Regions from separate parts of the Leclercia sp. genome, predicted to be linked through region 2. Evidence: predicted binding sites of a transcription regulator. Region 2 holds the regulator's gene; each other region holds the start of a gene.
The links. The regulator CRP, encoded in region 2, controls carbon source genes, mostly activating them, when cyclic AMP is high. The targets are predictions, from matches to a motif close to ATGTGANNNNNNTCACAT.
Positions count from the first base shown of each region.

Region 1: the regulator CRP is predicted to act here: its motif matches at 2,131-2,148, upstream of drpB (cell division protein DrpB).
Region 3: the regulator CRP is predicted to act here: its motif matches at 1,751-1,768, upstream of V7Q49_RS00195 (YfcZ/YiiS family protein).
Region 4: the regulator CRP is predicted to act here: its motif matches at 2,171-2,188, upstream of aaeR (HTH-type transcriptional activator AaeR).

Region 1 is NZ_DAIQCE010000001.1:393,212-397,425, reverse strand. It holds gene V7Q49_RS01710 (DNA cytosine methyltransferase) at 1-926, opposite strand, end outside; gene V7Q49_RS01705 (phosphohydrolase) at 977-1,672, opposite strand; gene drpB (cell division protein DrpB) at 1,714-1,986, opposite strand; gene V7Q49_RS01695 (porin) at 2,639-3,712, shown strand; gene V7Q49_RS01690 (sensor histidine kinase) at 3,845-4,214, shown strand, end outside.
Region 2 is NZ_DAIQCE010000005.1:49,150-53,363, forward strand. It holds gene V7Q49_RS14470 (phosphoribulokinase) at 1-384, shown strand, start outside; gene V7Q49_RS14475 (OsmC family protein) at 448-852, opposite strand; gene crp (cAMP-activated global transcriptional regulator CRP) at 1,162-1,794, shown strand; gene V7Q49_RS14485 (YccS/YhfK family putative transporter) at 1,851-3,938, shown strand; gene argD (bifunctional acetylornithine/succinyldiaminopimelate transaminase) at 3,974-4,214, opposite strand, start outside.
Region 3 is NZ_DAIQCE010000001.1:50,400-54,613, reverse strand. It holds gene fadI (acetyl-CoA C-acyltransferase FadI) at 1-1,205, opposite strand, end outside; gene V7Q49_RS00195 (YfcZ/YiiS family protein) at 1,362-1,646, opposite strand; gene fadL (long-chain fatty acid transporter FadL) at 2,018-3,364, shown strand; gene mlaA (phospholipid-binding lipoprotein MlaA) at 3,412-4,164, opposite strand.
Region 4 is NZ_DAIQCE010000006.1:161,956-166,169, reverse strand. It holds gene tldD (metalloprotease TldD) at 1-1,187, shown strand, start outside; gene aaeR (HTH-type transcriptional activator AaeR) at 1,230-2,153, opposite strand; gene aaeX (p-hydroxybenzoic acid efflux pump operon protein AaeX) at 2,331-2,534, shown strand; gene aaeA (p-hydroxybenzoic acid efflux pump subunit AaeA) at 2,542-3,474, shown strand; gene aaeB (p-hydroxybenzoic acid efflux pump subunit AaeB) at 3,480-4,214, shown strand, end outside.

The sequences.
Region 1 (4,214 bases), on a different contig from region 2:
GGCCACAGCCCGGGGAGATCGCGCAGGGTAAAGTTGCCCCGCAGGTTGAGATCGCGACGAAAGCCCACCAGCACAATGCGCTCGCGATGCTGGGGCAGGAAATGTTTGCCATCGACGATCTTAGGATCGTCAGGCCCGCTCTCCGCGGCATCCGCCACGTCATACCCCAGATCGTCGAGGGTCTGCATGATGATGCGGAACGTTTTGCCCCCGTCGTGGCTCTTCAGATTCTTGACGTTTTCCAGCACGAAGATCGCCGGGCGGCGGGCGTCAATGATACGCGCCACGTCGAAGAATAACGTTCCCTGGGTGTCGCAGGCAAAACCGTGCGCGCGGCCCAGGGCGTTCTTCTTGGATACCCCGGCCAGCGAAAACGGCTGACAGGGGAAGCCGGCGAGCAGCACGTCATGCGCCGGAATGGCGTTGCGGATGTGCTCCGCCGCCTCGTCATCCGTAATGCCGCTCTGGTGGCTGAGTGTCACTTCGCGGATGTCATCATTGAACTGATGCGCATCCGGATCGCAGTACCAGTTGGCCTTGTAGGTCCGCACCGCGTGTTTGTTCCACTCGCTGGTAAACACGCACTGGCCGCCAATCGCCTCAAAACCATGGCGGATGCCGCCAATGCCGGCAAACAGATCGACAAACCGGAAGGCATAGTGAGGATGACAGGCCGGGGGGCGCGGGAGCAGGTTTTGCAGCACGCTATATTCACCGTCGCTGAGGCGGCGGCCTGCCCGCTCGCTGGTCACCAGTCGCTTGAGGATCGCCGGGCTCCAGTGGCTGTCGCCCTGAGCATTCAGAAGATGAGCCAGCGTTCTGGCATCGTAAATTTCCAGCAGCTGGCACAATAACGCCTGGACCGACGCCGTTGATTTCTCAGCCAGCACACGCGCGGACTCCATCACTGATACATTTTCCTGCATAGATTTAACCGGACCAAAAGGGACTGATGAGAGAGTAACACAGAAAGGCATTACAGACTGTCGCGGAAACGCTGCAACACCGCGGCATCGATGCCGTCGTAATCGCCGCGTAGCTCGGCACTGAGCCGGGCCATAAACTGGATCAGCACATCGGCACTCTGTCGCGCAAGCTGCCGACCGGCGGCGGTCTGCATCGTCTCTGGCAGGCGGAGCAGTTTGGTCTGGAAATGGTCCAGCGCAAACGCCCGGTCGTTCAGCTCACGCGCATCGGCAAAGGGATCTTCCGGGTCGAAGAGTGGCACCCCCAGCGCGCCGGACACGGCAAAGACGCGCGCCAGGCCAATCGCGCCGAGGGCCTCCAGCCGGTCGGCATCCTGCACAATTTTCGCTTCTGCGGTAATCGGCGTAATGCCCGCGCTGAAGCTGTGCGCCTCGATGGCATGCTCGATGGCGGCATAATGCTGGGCAGGGAAATCACTAAAGTCCTCGCGCAGGATGGCCGTCGTTCTTTCGGCAGCCAGCTGCGACGAGCGGCCCCGCTGCGGATGATTTTTAGGCAGGCTGACGATATCGTGAAAATAACAGGCCGTCAGAATGACCAGCGCATCGACCTGCTGGTCCTTCATCAGCCGCTGTGAGGTGTTCCAGACCCGACGGAAATGGGAGAGATCGTGGGCGGTATCATCGGTGGCATGATGCGCCTTCAGCCAGCCTTCAAAACGTTGCTGCCATTGCACGAGTTCCATAGCGCTTTCCCTGAAGTGAAAAACCGTACAATAGCAACTATTTACTCTTCTGGCACATCACGTGGCCGGGTGTACCAGGCAATGGCGCCGAGGATTGTCCCCACCGCGCCTAACAGCAGAAAGCCGCACAAAGCACTCAGCCATTTGCCGGACGTTGAGCCGAGATCGCCCTCGATCAACGGCCCCGGTACCGAACTGACTTTACTGACGATCCATAGATAGCGCGCCATCGCCCAGATAAAATAGCCGCAAAAGGCGTAAAACACCCACAGGGCCAGCTTGCCCCCCAGGCTGCGATCGTGTTTTTGTTCCATGTTGTCCTTTCCTTGTTCACGGCAGTATAGCTACCACATTCACATCGCCAATCTAAACCGTGAAATAAATCACATTTTTCAATTAAACGCACTCTTCTGGTGCTAATTTTTCGCTGCCCATAGGCGCAACATTGATCTTCCGCAATTTTATATTGAGCACATTTATTATTTAAGCGTATTTATTCAGGCGGGAAATAACCATCATCAAGAGAAAGCGGGCAAAGCTTTTTCAATATTATTATTTACGGAAAATATTTTCTAAATTGATCAACTGTGCAATGATGTCGGGGTTATGTGCTTTTTTATCGCCTCACTATTAAAAACGTTTAAATTACCCCCTAATTTTTAGCCCGATATTCTTATCGGGCTTTTTTTACTGGCCGATCCGCTGACTGCTCTACCCTCATTTTTTCAATAAATCCACACTCACCCATAAGCCCATGAAATACATATCAATAAATAATGTAAATACTATTGTTATAATCATAATTATTACATATGGTGACACCATTATTAATATTTTGAAATAATCTAAATGATTTAGTTACATTTATTGTTAAAGGGTAAAAACCCACCCTGAAATAGTATTGACCCCGTAACCCGGAGAGGGTTGCGTATATTCATTAAGAAAATACATTGAAGGGAATATATAATGAAAAGAAAAGTTCTGGCAGTTCTCGTCCCTGTTTTGTTGAGCGCTGGCGCGGTAAATGCGGCTGAAATCTACAACAAGGACGGCAATAAGTTCGATCTGTACGGAAAAATGGTCGGCGAGCGCATCTGGGACAAGACTGATGATAGCAACAGTGAAAACGCTGATACCTCCTATGCCCGTTTCGGTATTAAAGGCGAAACCCAAATCAGCAACGAGCTGATCGGTTTCGGTCAGTTTGAGTACAACATGACCGCCAGCACCCCGGAAGGCGAGCAGGATGAGAGCAGCCGTCTGGCTTTCGCGGGCCTTAAATTTGGCGACTACGGTTCGTTTGACTATGGCCGTAACTACGGCGTGGCATACGACGCCGGCGCTTATACCGATATGCTGGTGGAATGGGGTGGCGACTCCTGGGTTCACACCGATAACTTTATGACTGGCCGAACCACTGGCGTGGCGACCTATCGCAACACCGATTTCTTCGGCGCGGTTGAAGGTCTGAACTTTGCCGTGCAGTACCAGGGCAAAAATAACGATCGTCAGGAGAAGAAAGCTAACGGCGACGGTTACAGCACCTCCCTGAACTACAACTTCGATGGCTTCGGCTTCGTGGGCGTGTACGGCAAGTCCGATCGCACCAACAAGCAGTCTGCTGACGGTTTTGGCGATACCGCTGAAGTCTGGTCGCTGGCGGCCAAATATGATGCCAACAACCTGTACGCCGCCGTGATGTACGGTGAAACCCGCAACATGACCTGGGCTGACAGCGTCGGTTTTGCCAACAAAACCCAGAACGTCGAAGCCGTGGTGCAGTATCAGTTTGATTTCGGCCTGCGTCCTTCTCTGGGCTATGTCTATTCCACAGGCAAAGATCTGGGTGAACGCAGCGGTGTTCGCGGCTTTAACGCTGACCTCGTGAACTATATTGAACTGGGTACCTGGTACTACTTCAATAAGAACATGAACGTCTATACCGCGTACAAGTTCAACCTGCTGGATGAAGACGACGCGGCCAGAACCGGTGGCCATGCCGATGACCAGTTTGCGCTGGGTATCACTTACCAGTTCTAAACGACATGGTTCCCAATCAAAGCCCGCTGATACGCGGGCTTTTTGTTTTCTGCCCCTCACAGATTTACATAGCTTTAACAAACTAGCGCCATCAGCGATAATGCCCGCTTTTCCGCCTGCCCTGGAGTTTCAATGCGCGATCTGCCGCCTCTTCCGCCTACGCACAAGCGCCCAATGAAACTGAACACCCTGGTCACGCTGATGGTCTACAGCGTGACGGGCGCGATCCTGCTGGTGATTTTTGTCCTCTATTTTGCGCAAATCACCCGGGCCACGCGCGATGGCGTGCGCGATACCGCCCTGGCGGTCGCCAGAACCCTGGCCGACAGTCCGGAAGTAATCCGCGGCTTGTCCTTGCCCCCGGACAGCAATATCATCCAGCCTGTCGCCTGGACGGTGATGCAGCGCAATAAACTGCTGTTTGCCGTCGTCACAGACATGCGCGGGATCCGCTATTCGCATCCCAACAGCGCTCTGATCGGCAAAACCTTTATTGGTGACG
Region 2 (4,214 bases):
CAGAAGCTGACGCGGGATACCAGCGAACGCGGCCACTCCCGCGAGGCGGTGATGGACTCCGTGGTGCGCTCGATGGAGGATTACATTAACTTCCTGACGCCGCAGTTTTCCCGCACCCATATCAACTTCCAGCGCGTCCCGACCGTGGATACCTCAAATCCCTTTGCCGCTAAAGGCATTCCGTCGCTCGACGAGAGCTTTGTGGTGATCCATTTCCGCAATCTGGACAATATCGATTACCCCTGGCTGCTGGCGATGCTGCAGGGTTCGTTTATTTCGCACATCAATACACTGGTGGTCCCGGGCGGGAAGATGGGGCTGGCGATGGAGTTAATCATGACGCCGCTGGTGCAGCGGTTGATGGAAGGCAAGAAGATCGATTGAGGTTTAGTTGCCTGTGGGAGAGGGCCGGGGTGAGGGCATCAGACCGCATGATGCCCCACAACATTACGCCTCGATCACTTCATACGAATGGGTAATCTTGACTGCTTTCTCCAGCATCAGCGCCACGGAGCAGTACTTCTCTGCTGAGAGGTCCACCGCGCGGGAGACCGCCGCGTCTTTCAGCTCTTTGCCGGTCACCACGAAGTGAAGGTTGATATGGGTGAACAGGCGCGGCGCCTCTTCACGACGCTCTGAGGTCAGTTTGACTTCGCAGTCGGTCACATCGTGACGCCCTTTTTGCAGGATAGACACCACGTCGATTGCGCTGCATCCGCCAGCCGCCATCAGGACAACTTCCATCGGGCTTGGCGCTTTGTCACCGGAGTTGCCATCCATCAAAATCTGGTGCCCGGAAGCCGACTCACCGAGGAACGTTAACCCTTCAACCCATTTCACACGTGCTTGCATTTTTATTAACTCCAGGATTGCATTTTTCCTGACAGATTACGCGCCAGCAACAATTCTGACAACGGAAGTCGACCTGCATCAAGCTGAAGCGAGACACCAGGAGACAGGCGGCAAAAGCTATGCTAAAACAGTCGAGATGCTACAGTAATACATTGACGTTGCACATGTATGCAGAGGACATCACACATTACAGGCTGCTAATTATTGTGACAGCCCGTCCCCAGGCAGGGGAAAGAATTCGATTGCAACCCCAGAGTACAGGTACACAGCCAGACTCTGGAGACAGCTTATAACAGAGGATAACAGCGCATGGTGCTTGGCAAACCGCAAACAGACCCGACTCTCGAATGGTTCTTGTCTCATTGCCATATTCATAAGTACCCATCGAAGAGCACGCTGATTCACCAGGGTGAAAAAGCGGAAACGTTGTATTACATCGTCAAAGGCTCAGTGGCAGTGCTGATCAAAGATGAAGAAGGCAAAGAGATGATCCTCTCTTACCTGAATCAGGGAGACTTTATCGGCGAACTGGGCCTGTTTGAAGAAGGTCAGGAGCGTAGCGCCTGGGTGCGTGCAAAAACGGCCTGTGAAGTGGCTGAGATCTCTTATAAGAAATTCCGCCAGCTGATTCAGGTGAACCCGGATATCCTGATGCGCCTCTCTTCGCAGATGGCTCGCCGTCTGCAGGTCACGTCCGAGAAGGTAGGTAACCTCGCCTTCCTCGACGTAACCGGCCGCATCGCCCAAACCTTACTGAACCTGGCGAAACAGCCAGACGCCATGACCCACCCGGACGGTATGCAAATTAAAATTACCCGTCAGGAAATTGGTCAGATCGTCGGATGTTCTCGTGAGACAGTGGGTCGTATCCTGAAAATGCTGGAAGATCAAAACCTGATTTCTGCCCATGGTAAAACCATCGTGGTTTACGGAACACGTTAATTCCGCTAAAACGGCGTGGCATCACACGATGACACGCCGTTTTTGTCTCTATCCCCATGTGGCGCAGGCTCATCTATCACCCGGAAGTTAACTACGCACTGCGGCAAACCCTGGTGTTGTGTCTCCCCGTGGCTGTGGGTTTGATCCTCGGACATCTGCAACAAGGCCTCCTCTTCTCCCTCGTTCCTGCCTGCTGCAATATTGCCGGTCTGGATACACCGCATAAACGCTTTTTTAAACGCCTGACGATTGGCGGGTGCCTGTTCGCCGGCTGTAGCCTGGCCGTACAGCTGCTGCTGGCCCGGGATATTCCGCTGCCGCTCATTCTGACCGCGCTGGCGATGACGCTGGGGGTCACGGCTGAGATCAGCGCCCTGCATGCCCGACTGCTGCCCGCCTCGCTGATTGCAGCCATCTTTACCCTGAGTCTGGCGGGGAACATGCCGGTCTGGGAGCCGCTGCTCCTCTATACGCTGGGCACCCTCTGGTACGGGCTGTTTAACTGGTTCTGGTTCTGGATGTGGCGCGAACAGCCGCTGCGCGAATCGCTGAGCGTGCTCTATCAACAGCTGGCAGATTATTGCGAAGCGAAATACACCCTGCTGACGCAGCACACCGATCCTGAAAAATCGCTGCCGCCGCTGCTGGCCCGTCAGCAGAAGGTAGTGGATCTGATCGGCCTCTGTTATCAGCAGCTGCATATGCTGGCGGCCAACAGAAATCATGAATACAAACGCCTGCTGCGTACCTTCCAGGTGGGGCTGGATTTGCAGGAGCACATCTCCGTCAGCCTGCATCACCCGAAGGAGGTGCAAAAGCTGGTGGAGCGCAGCCACGCCGAAGCGGTGATCCGCTGGAACGCGCAGACCGTGGCGGCCCGTCTGCGGGTGTTGGCTGACGACATTCTCTATCATCGCTACCCCACCCGTTTCACCATGGACAAGCAGCTCGGCGCGCTGGAGAAAATCGCCCGCCAGCACCCGGAAAACCCGGTGGGTCAGTTCTGCGCCTGGCACTTCAGCCGTATTGCCCGGGTGCTGCGCACGCAGCGTCCGCTCTACCCGCGCGACCTGATGGCAGATAAGCAGAAACGCCTGCCGCTGATCCCCGCCCTGCGAAGCTACCTGTCGCTGAAGTCTGCCGCCCTGCGTAACGCGGCGCGCATCAGCGTGATGCTGAGTATCGCCAGCCTGATGGGGGTGGCGCTGCACCTGCCGAAACCCTACTGGATCTTAATGACCGTGCTGCTGGTGACGCAAAACGGCTACAGCGCGACGCGGGTGCGTATTCTCCACCGGGCGGCCGGCACCCTGGCGGGGCTGGTTATCGCCGGCGTCACCCTGCACTTCCACGTTCCGGAAGGTTACACCCTGGCCGGAATGCTGGTGGTGACCCTGGGGAGCTACCTGATCATTCGCAAAAGCTACGGCTGGGCGACGGTGGGCTTTACGGTCACGGCGGTATATACCCTGCAGCTGCTGACCCTGAACGGTGAGCAGTTTATTATCGCCCGCCTGGCCGATACCCTGATTGGCTGCCTGATTGCCTTCGGGGGGATGGTCTGGCTGTGGCCGCAGTGGCAGAGCGGGCTGTTGCGCCAGAATGCCCACGACGCGCTGGAGGCCGACCAGGAGGCCATTCGCCTGATCCTCAGCGACGATCCGCAGCCGACGCCGCTGGCCTGGCAGCGCATGAAGGTCAACCAGGCGCACAACGCCCTGTTCAACTCCCTCAACCAGGCGATGCAGGAGCCGGGCTTTAATTCGGCCTATCTCGCGGATATGAAGCTGTGGGTGACGCACAGCCAGTTTATCGTCGAGCATATCAACGCGATGACGACCCTGGCCCGGGAACATACGATGCTGACGCCAGACCTGGCGCAGCGCTATCTGCAGTCGTGTGAAATTGCGCTGCAACGCTGTCAGCAGCGTCTGGAGTATGACGCGCCGGGCGAGAGCGGGGACAGCAATATTCTGGAAGCGCCAGAGACCCTGACGCAGGGCCCCATGAGCACGCTGGAGCAGCATCTGCAGCGCGTCCTGGGGCATCTGAACACCATGCACACCATCTCGTCAGTGGCATGGCGTCAGCGTCCGCATCATGGGATCTGGTTGATCCGACGTTTGAAACGGACATCCTATTAAGCTTTTTTGCCCGGCGGCGCTACGCTTGCACGGGCCTACGCCTGAACCACGCGCTTAACCGCCTGCGCAAAGCGGTTCATCCCTTCGTCGATATCCTCGCTCTCCACCAGCAGCGACGGTGCAAAGCGCATCACGTCCGGTCCGGCGTTAAGCACCATCGCCCCTTCACTGGCGGCGGCGTAGAGGAAATCACGCGCCCGGCCTTTGTATTGCGGCTTCAGCTCGGCACCAATCAACAGCCCCATGCCGCGAATATCGCTGAAGACATCATATTCG
Region 3 (4,214 bases), on a different contig from region 2:
ATCATCCTCGCCCCGGTCGCCGCAAAGGGGTGACCGTAGGCAATGGAGCCCCCCAGCACGTTAAATTTACTTTCATCCACCTCGCCCGTGGCGTGGGCGCGGCCTAACACATCGCGGGCAAAACGATCGCTTGCCAGCAGCTGCAGGTTGGCCAGGGTCTGGGCGGCAAAGGCTTCATGCATGTCGATCAGCGTCAGATCGTTCATCGTCAGCCCGGCACGCTCCAGCGCCAGCGGCGTGGACCAGGCCGGCCCCAGCAGCATGTCCTGCCAGACATCAATAGCGGTAAAGGCATAGCTGCGCAGATAGCCGAGCGGAATCAGACCCAGCTCTCTGGCACGGGATTCGGTCATCAGGATCACCGCCGCCGCGCCATCTGTTAACGGCGTGCTGTTGGCAGCCGTTACGGTGCCGTGCTTACGGTCGAATGCCGGACGCAGTTTCGCGTAATCCGCCAGCGTCGAGGTGCCGCGGATATTGTTGTCTTCGCTTAGCGGCTCGCGGTACGGCGGGGTGTAGGCGGTCATTACCTCTTGCGCCAGCTTGCCCTCGGCCCAGGCCTGAGCGGCGCGCTGATGCGAGCGGTGCGCGAGCGCATCCTGCTGTTCGCGGGTGATGCCGTAGGTCTTCGCCATCTGTTCGGCGGTATCGCCCATCCGCAGGCCGGTGGAATATTCTGCGACCGCAGGCGGGACGGGAAGGAGATCGCGCAAACGCAGGCGTGAGAAGAGCGCCAGGCGCTGTCCGGTGGTGCGGGCTTTGTTAACGTCCACCAGCACGCGGGCGAGCTTTTTGCTGACGCCGATCGGCAGGACAGACGAGGAGTCGGCCCCCCCGGCGATCCCGGCGCGAATGGTGCCCGCGATTAGGCTTTCCGCAACGTTGGCCACCGCCTGAAAGCTGGTGGCGCAGGCGCGGCTGACGCTGTAGGCGTCGGTGTGGACGTTCATGCCAGTGCCCAGCACGATTTCACGGGCGATATTGGGCGCTTCAGGCATTTGCACCACCTGGCCGAAGACCAGCTGTTCAATCACCTCAGGAGGTATTTCGCTGCGAGCCAGCAACTCCCCCACCACCATTTTTCCCAGATCGACTGCAGGTATGCCATGAAAAGCCGTCGCCTGACGGGCAAATGGCGTACGTAATCCACTGACAATGGCAATGCGATCACCCTGACGGGTGATTAGCGGTAATGCCTGACTCATAACGCTCCCCTGTGAATAACAAATACGCAAAGTGGTCTGACCTGATAACAGTCTTAACCAAATTTTTACATTAGCCAATCGGGGAGAAGAAAAATTGCGAGCGAAGCCACAGAGCACAAACGAAACGCCCCCATGAATGGAGGCGTTGAAGGGAACTTAACGCAGACCGAGCTGGAAAATCAGGGACTCAGCTTCGCAGCTGAACACGAAATCGATGTCCAGGCGCACCCCGCCGTCCACCTCGGTGAAGGTGGAGGTAATGTCGCACGGTTCAGACTCAACGCCGCGGGCTTTGGCGGTCAGTGCGGCCAGCGTCTCTTCTGCTTCGGCACGGCTGGCGAACTCACGGCTGTAAGAGGCGGTGCAATCCGTGTTATCCACGATGGTGCCCACATCCATACAGCAGCAAACCGGGGTTTCATCAGCACTGCATTTACTCATAGTAGATTTCCTCTGTAGTCGCGCACGGCGCGAAATAGACACGATGCTGATATTTTACGCCCCGCCTGGAAGCGGCTCCAGTCGTTAATGGCGTAAAAGGCGGTAAGTGAGCAATATCACACGTAAAAATGATCTAAAACAAAAATCACCCGTTCGGCGTAAGCGAACTGGTCACAATTTTGCCAACCAGATCCCGTTTCGTAAAACATCTCAGTAAAAATTAATAAACAGACTTGCAACATTCCATCTGGTCAGACCTATACTCTCGCCACTGGTCTGATTTCTAAGTGTTACCACAGACCCTACACTTCGCGCTCCTGTTACGGTATGTAACAAATATTGAATAAAAATAACTCAATGAGGTTATGGTCATGAGCCAGAAAACCCTGTTCAAAAAAACTGCGCTCGCAATCGCAGTGGCAATCGTCTCCACCTCCGCATGGTCAGCGGGCTTTCAGCTAAATGAGTTCTCTTCCTCAGGCCTGGGCCGCGCCTATTCCGGGGAAGGTGCTATCGCTGATGACGCAGGGAACGCGAGCCGTAACCCGGCGCTGATCACCATGTTTGATCGCCCAACCTTCTCTATCGGTGCCGTTTATATCGATCCCGATGTCAACGTCACGGGTAACTCCGCCTTAACAGGACAGAGTGCAAACCAGGACAATATCGCCCCGACTGCGTGGGTGCCGAACATGCACTTTGTTATGCCAATCAACGATCAGTTTGGTTGGGGTGCGTCTGTCACCTCCAACTACGGTCTGGCAACCGAATTTAACAATAGCTACGCGGCGGGTATCTACGGTGGTAAAACCGATCTGGAAACCGTCAACCTGAACCTGAGCGGTGCCTATCGTCTGGACAGCAACTGGAGCTTTGGCCTGGGCTTTGATGCCGTTTACGCCAAAGCCAAAATTGAGCGTTATGCGGGTTCGCTGGGTCCACTGCTGACGCGTCAGCTCACCGGCCGTGTACCGCCGTCCTACCTGAGTGGGATCAACGAGCCTGACGATCAGATTGCGCACCTGAAGGGTGACGAATGGGGCTTCGGCTGGAACGCCGGTATCCTGTATGAGCTGGATAAAAACAACCGCTGGGGTCTGACCTACCGTTCAGAAGTGAAAATCGACTTCGACGGCGACTATAAGAGCTCCATCAACCCGGCCCTGAGCACCATCCTGGGGAATATGGGGATGGCCGGTCTTCCGGCAGGTACCGGTGGCCGCACCGAGAGCGGTTCTCTGTCGCTGCATCTGCCAGAAATGTGGGAAGTCTCCGGGTATAACCTCGTGGCACCGCAGTGGGCTGTCCACTACAGCCTGACCTACACCAGCTGGAGCCAGTTCCAGGAGCTGAAGGCCACCGGCAACAACGGTCAAACCCTGTTCTATAAAGACGAAAGCTTTAAGGATGCGTACCGTATCGCGCTGGGTACCACCTACTACTACGACAAGAACTGGACCTTCCGCACCGGTATCGCCTTTGATGACAGCCCGGTTCCGGCCGACAAGCGTTCCATTTCCATCCCGGATCAGGACCGTCTGTGGCTGAGCGCCGGTATGACCTACGCCTTTAACGATGATGCCTCTATCGACGTTGGCGCATCTTATATGCATGGTCAGAAAGTCAGCTTCACCGAGGGTGAAGGCGCGGCTGCGTATAACTTCACTTCTGAAGGCAAGGCGTGGCTGTTCGGGACCAACTTTAACTACGCGTTCTAATTACGTAGCGATAAAAAAAGGTGAGCATCGCGCTCACCTTTTCTTTTTTATTCCGCATCAATCTCGGAGAGTTCATTCTCGATCGCTTTCGCGTTCGGGTTATCTTCCGGTTTCAGCTTGCCGCCGTTCGCAATAAAGTCATGGTTCTGGAAGTAGGCTTCACGCACCATGATGTACGGATCGGAGGACTGACGCAGCAGACCGTCTGAATCCAGCAGTTGGGCACGTGTCTCAATCCCTTCTACCGTCCATTTACCCACCGACAGCGGCCAGGTCAGCCAGGACAGTACCGGATAGAGGGTATCGACCATATCACCGCCATCGTCACGCAACGTGAAGCTGCCATAGAACGGCAACTGCATATACGGGCCGTAACCCACATTATAATGACCCAGGGTGCTACCGAAACGGTGTGGCTGCTCGCGTTGCAGCTTCGGATTCGCCATCCCGGCAACGTCAATGAAGCCGCCCATCCCTAACAGGGTGTTCAGGAAGAAACGGGTAAAGTGGACCATCCCCTGGTAGGGATCGCCCTGCAGGAAGAAGTTCGCCATCACCGCAGGCTCTTCAAGGTTGCTGGTGAAGTTGCTCAGCCCATTACGGGCCGGTTGTGGAACATAATCACGCCACGCCACCGCAACCGGACGCAATACATACGGATCCAGCACGTTGTAGTTGAAGCTATACATGGTGCGGTTGAATCCTTCCAGCGGATCGGAGCGCCCCTGCTGCTCGCCAGAACTGGCGCAGCCCATCAGCAACGTGGTGCCCAGCGCAACCACCGAAAGCCGAAGTTTCATATCTTTCTCCCTGTTAAGTATGGCTATCATCGAAAGCCATCCGTACTGGA
Region 4 (4,214 bases), on a different contig from region 2:
CTGCCCTGCAGCAGAGCGCGCAGGCGGCACGTACCATCGTGCGCGACAGCGGTGACGGTCGGGTGAAAACTCTGGGCGAAGTGCAGCACTCTGCGCTCTACACCAGCGTCGATCCGCTGCAAAGCATGAGCCGGGAAGAGAAGCTGGACATCCTGCGTCGGGTGGACAAAGTCGCCCGTGCGGAAGACAAGCGCGTGCAGGAAGTGTCGGCCAGCCTGAGCGGTGTGTATGAGCTGATTCTGGTGGCGGCGACCGACGGCACCCTGGCCGCCGACGTGCGTCCGCTGGTCCGTCTCTCCGTCAGCGTGCTGGTAGAAGAGGACGGCAAACGCGAGCGCGGCTCCAGCGGCGGCGGCGGTCGTTTTGGTTATGAATGGTTCCTGAACCCGGTAGACGGCGAAGTGCGTGCCGACGCCTGGGCGAAAGAGGCGGTGCGGATGGCAATGGTCAATCTCTCTGCCGTCGCGGCACCTGCGGGCACCCTGCCGGTGGTACTTGGCGCGGGCTGGCCTGGCGTGCTGCTGCACGAAGCAGTAGGTCACGGTCTGGAAGGCGACTTCAACCGTCGCGGCACCTCGGTCTTCAGCGGCCATATGGGCGAGCTGGTGGCCTCTGAGCTGTGCACCGTAGTGGATGACGGCACCATGACCGATCGCCGTGGTTCTGTCTCCATCGACGACGAAGGGACGCCGGGTCAGTACAACGTGCTGATCGAGAACGGGATCCTGAAAGGCTACATGCAGGACAAACTGAATGCGCGCCTGATGGGTGTGGCACCAACCGGCAACGGCCGTCGTGAATCCTATGCGCACCTGCCAATGCCACGTATGACCAACACCTATATGCTGGCGGGCAAGTCCACGCCGCAGGAGATCATCGAGTCGGTGGAGTATGGCATCTATGCGCCAAACTTCGGCGGCGGCCAGGTGGATATCACCTCCGGCAAATTTGTCTTCTCGACCTCAGAAGCCTATCTGATCGAGAAGGGCAAAGTGACCAAAGCGGTGAAAGGGGCAACCCTGATTGGTTCCGGCATCGAAGCGATGCAGCAGATCTCGATGGTCGGTAACGATCTGAAGCTGGATAACGGCGTCGGTGTCTGTGGCAAAGAGGGCCAGAGCCTGCCGGTAGGCGTCGGTCAGCCGACCCTGAAGGTGGATAACCTGACCGTCGGCGGTACCGCTTAGTTTTACCCTAACCCTCTCCCTGAAAGGGAGAGGGGACTGTCATCACTCCTTCCTTCCCCGCATCTCCTGAAACAGCGCCGCCACCTGCACGAAATAGTCCGTCAGATAGTTAATGCACACCTGCACCTTCAGCGGCAGTTTGTCCTTTTCGGTATAGACCGCATACACCGGGCGCGGATCCGACTGATAGCGCGGGAAGAGGATCTCCAGCTCGCCGCTGTTGATCTCGTTGATCACCCACATCAGCGGGACGTAGGCGATCCCAGCCCCGGCCACCAGCCAGCGGGAAATGGTCATCGGATCGTTGGTGACAAAGCGCCCCTGCGGCAGCAGTTTTGTCGACAGCCCTTCCGGCGCGACCAGTTCAAATTCGTTATCCGGGCGCACGCTGTACTCCAGCCAGGCGTGATTGCTGAGATCCGCCGGTTTCTCCGGGATCCCCGCTCTGGCGAGGTACTTTTTCGCGGCGCATACCACCATCGGCATACTGCCCAGACGGCGGGAGAAGAGGCTGGAGTCCTGCAACGCCCCGACGCGGATCACCACATCCAGCCCATCAGCAATCAGATCCGGGGCAGGAATACCCGTGACCAGGTTGACCGTCAGCCCTGGATACTCCTGCAACATCTCGGCGGTCATTTCAGCCAGGACATTTTGTGCCATAGTTGAAGAGCAGCCGATGCGCAGGGTGCCGATGGGGGTGTTGTTGAAGGCGTAGAGTTGCTCATGCACCGACTGGGCCTCATACAACATCCGCCGACAGCCCTGATAATAGATTTTACCGGCTTCGGTCAGGCCGAGGCTGCGGGTGCTGCGGTTGAGCAGCTTCACCTGGAGGTCATCTTCCAGTTTGGCGACGGTCTGACTGATTGACGAGACGCTCATCTGCAGTTGCCTGGCCGCGGCGGTGAAGGAGCCCAGCTCGACGACTTTGGCAAAAACTGACATCCGTTTTAGACGTTCCATTATTCACTCTGGCTTAAAAGTGATTTAGATCACATATGATAGATAACAGCATAACAGTTACGCTAATATATTATTAATACATTATAGCTACGCCACTCTCGCCCGGCTTTTCTTGCCCCTTCTGCGGTGCCGTATGCTGAATAATTCTTTCGCCTGCTCGCTCTAATCAAGGTCAACATGAGTCTGTTTCCCGTTATCGTGGTGTTCGGATTGTCGTTCCCACCGATATTCTTCGAACTGCTTTTATCACTGGCGATTTTTTGGCTGGTGCGAAAGGTGCTGGCTCCTACCGGGATCTATGATTTCGTCTGGCACCCTGCATTGTTCAATTCCGCGCTGTATTGCTGCCTGTTCTATCTGGTATCGCGCCTGTTTGTTTGAGGTAGATGTGAAAACGCTAACAAGAAAAATCTCCCGTACCGCCATTACCGTGGCGCTGGTTATCCTCGCGTTCATCGCTATTTTTCGCGCGTGGGTTTACTACACCGAGTCGCCCTGGACGCGCGATGCGCGCTTTAGTGCCGACATTGTCGCCATTGCCCCGGACGTGGCGGGGCTGATCACGGCCGTCAATGTGCATGATAACCAGCTGGTGAAAAAGGATCAGGTGCTGTTCACCGTTGACCAGCCGCGCTACCAGAAAGCGCTGGAACAAGCGGAAGCCGATGTCGCCTATTACCAGGCGCTGGCTGCGGAAAAACGCCGCGAGGCGGGGCGCCGTAATCAGCTGGGGGTGCAGGCGATGTCCCGTGAGGAGATCGACCAGTCCAATAACGTGCTGCAAACCGTGCTGCATCAGCTGGCGAAGGCCGAGGCCACCCGCGATCTGGCGAAGCTCGATCTTGAGCGTACAGTGATCCGCGCCCCGTCCGACGGCTGGGTGACCAACCTCAACGTCTACACCGGCGAATTTATTACCCGCGGCTCTACCGCCGTGGCGCTGGTCAAACAGCACTCCTTCTATGTGCTGGCCTATATGGAAGAGACCAAGCTGGAGAGCGTCCGTCCGGGCTATCGGGCGGAGATCACCCCGCTGGGCAGCAATCGTGTTCTGAAAGGGACGGTGGACAGCGTAGCGGCAGGGGTGACCAACTCCAGCGCCACCCGCGACAGCAAAGGGATGGCGACCGTGGATTCCAATCTGGAGTGGGTACGTCTGGCGCAGCGCGTGCCGGTGCGTATACGTCTGGATGAACAGCAGGGCAACCTGTGGCCAGCAGGCACCACCGCCACCGTAGTGATCACCGGCGAGAAAGATCGGGACGCCAGCCATGATTCGCTGTTCCGTAAAATTGCCCACCGTCTGCGCGAGTTTGGTTAATCGCCATGGGCATCTTCTCCATCGCCAACCAGCACCTGCGCTTTGCGATTAAGCTGGCCTTCGCCATCGTGCTGGCGCTGTTCGTTGGCTTTCACTTTCAGCTGGAAACCCCCCGCTGGGCGGTGCTGACCGCGGCGATTGTCGCCGCAGGCCCGGCGTTTGCGGCGGGCGGGGAACCTTACTCCGGGGCAATACGCTATCGCGGGATGCTGCGTATTGTCGGCACCTTTATCGGCTGTATCGCCGCGCTGACCATCGTGATCCTGATGATCCGCACTCCGCTGCTGATGCTGATGGTGTGCTGTATCTGGGCCGGTTTTTGCACCTGGATCTCTTCTCTGGTGCGGGTGGAAAACTCCTACGCCTGGGGCCTTTCCGGCTACACCGCGCTGATCATTATCATCACCATTCAGACCAACCCGCTGCTGGCGCCGCAGTTTGCCGTGGAGCGCTGCAGCGAGATCGTGATGGGGATTGTCTGTGCGATCGTGGCGGATCTGCTCTTCTCCCCCCGCTCTATTAAGCAGGAGGTGGATCGCGAGCTGGATGCGCTGATCGTCGCCCAGTATCAGCTGATGCAGCTGTGCATCAAGCATGGCGACAGTGAAGAGGTCGATAACGCCTGGAGCGCGCTGGTGCGTCGTACCACCGCCCTGGAAGGGATGCGCAGCAACCTCAATATGGAGTCGTCGCGCTGGTCGCGGGCCAACCGCCGCCTGAAGGCGCTCAATACCGTCTCC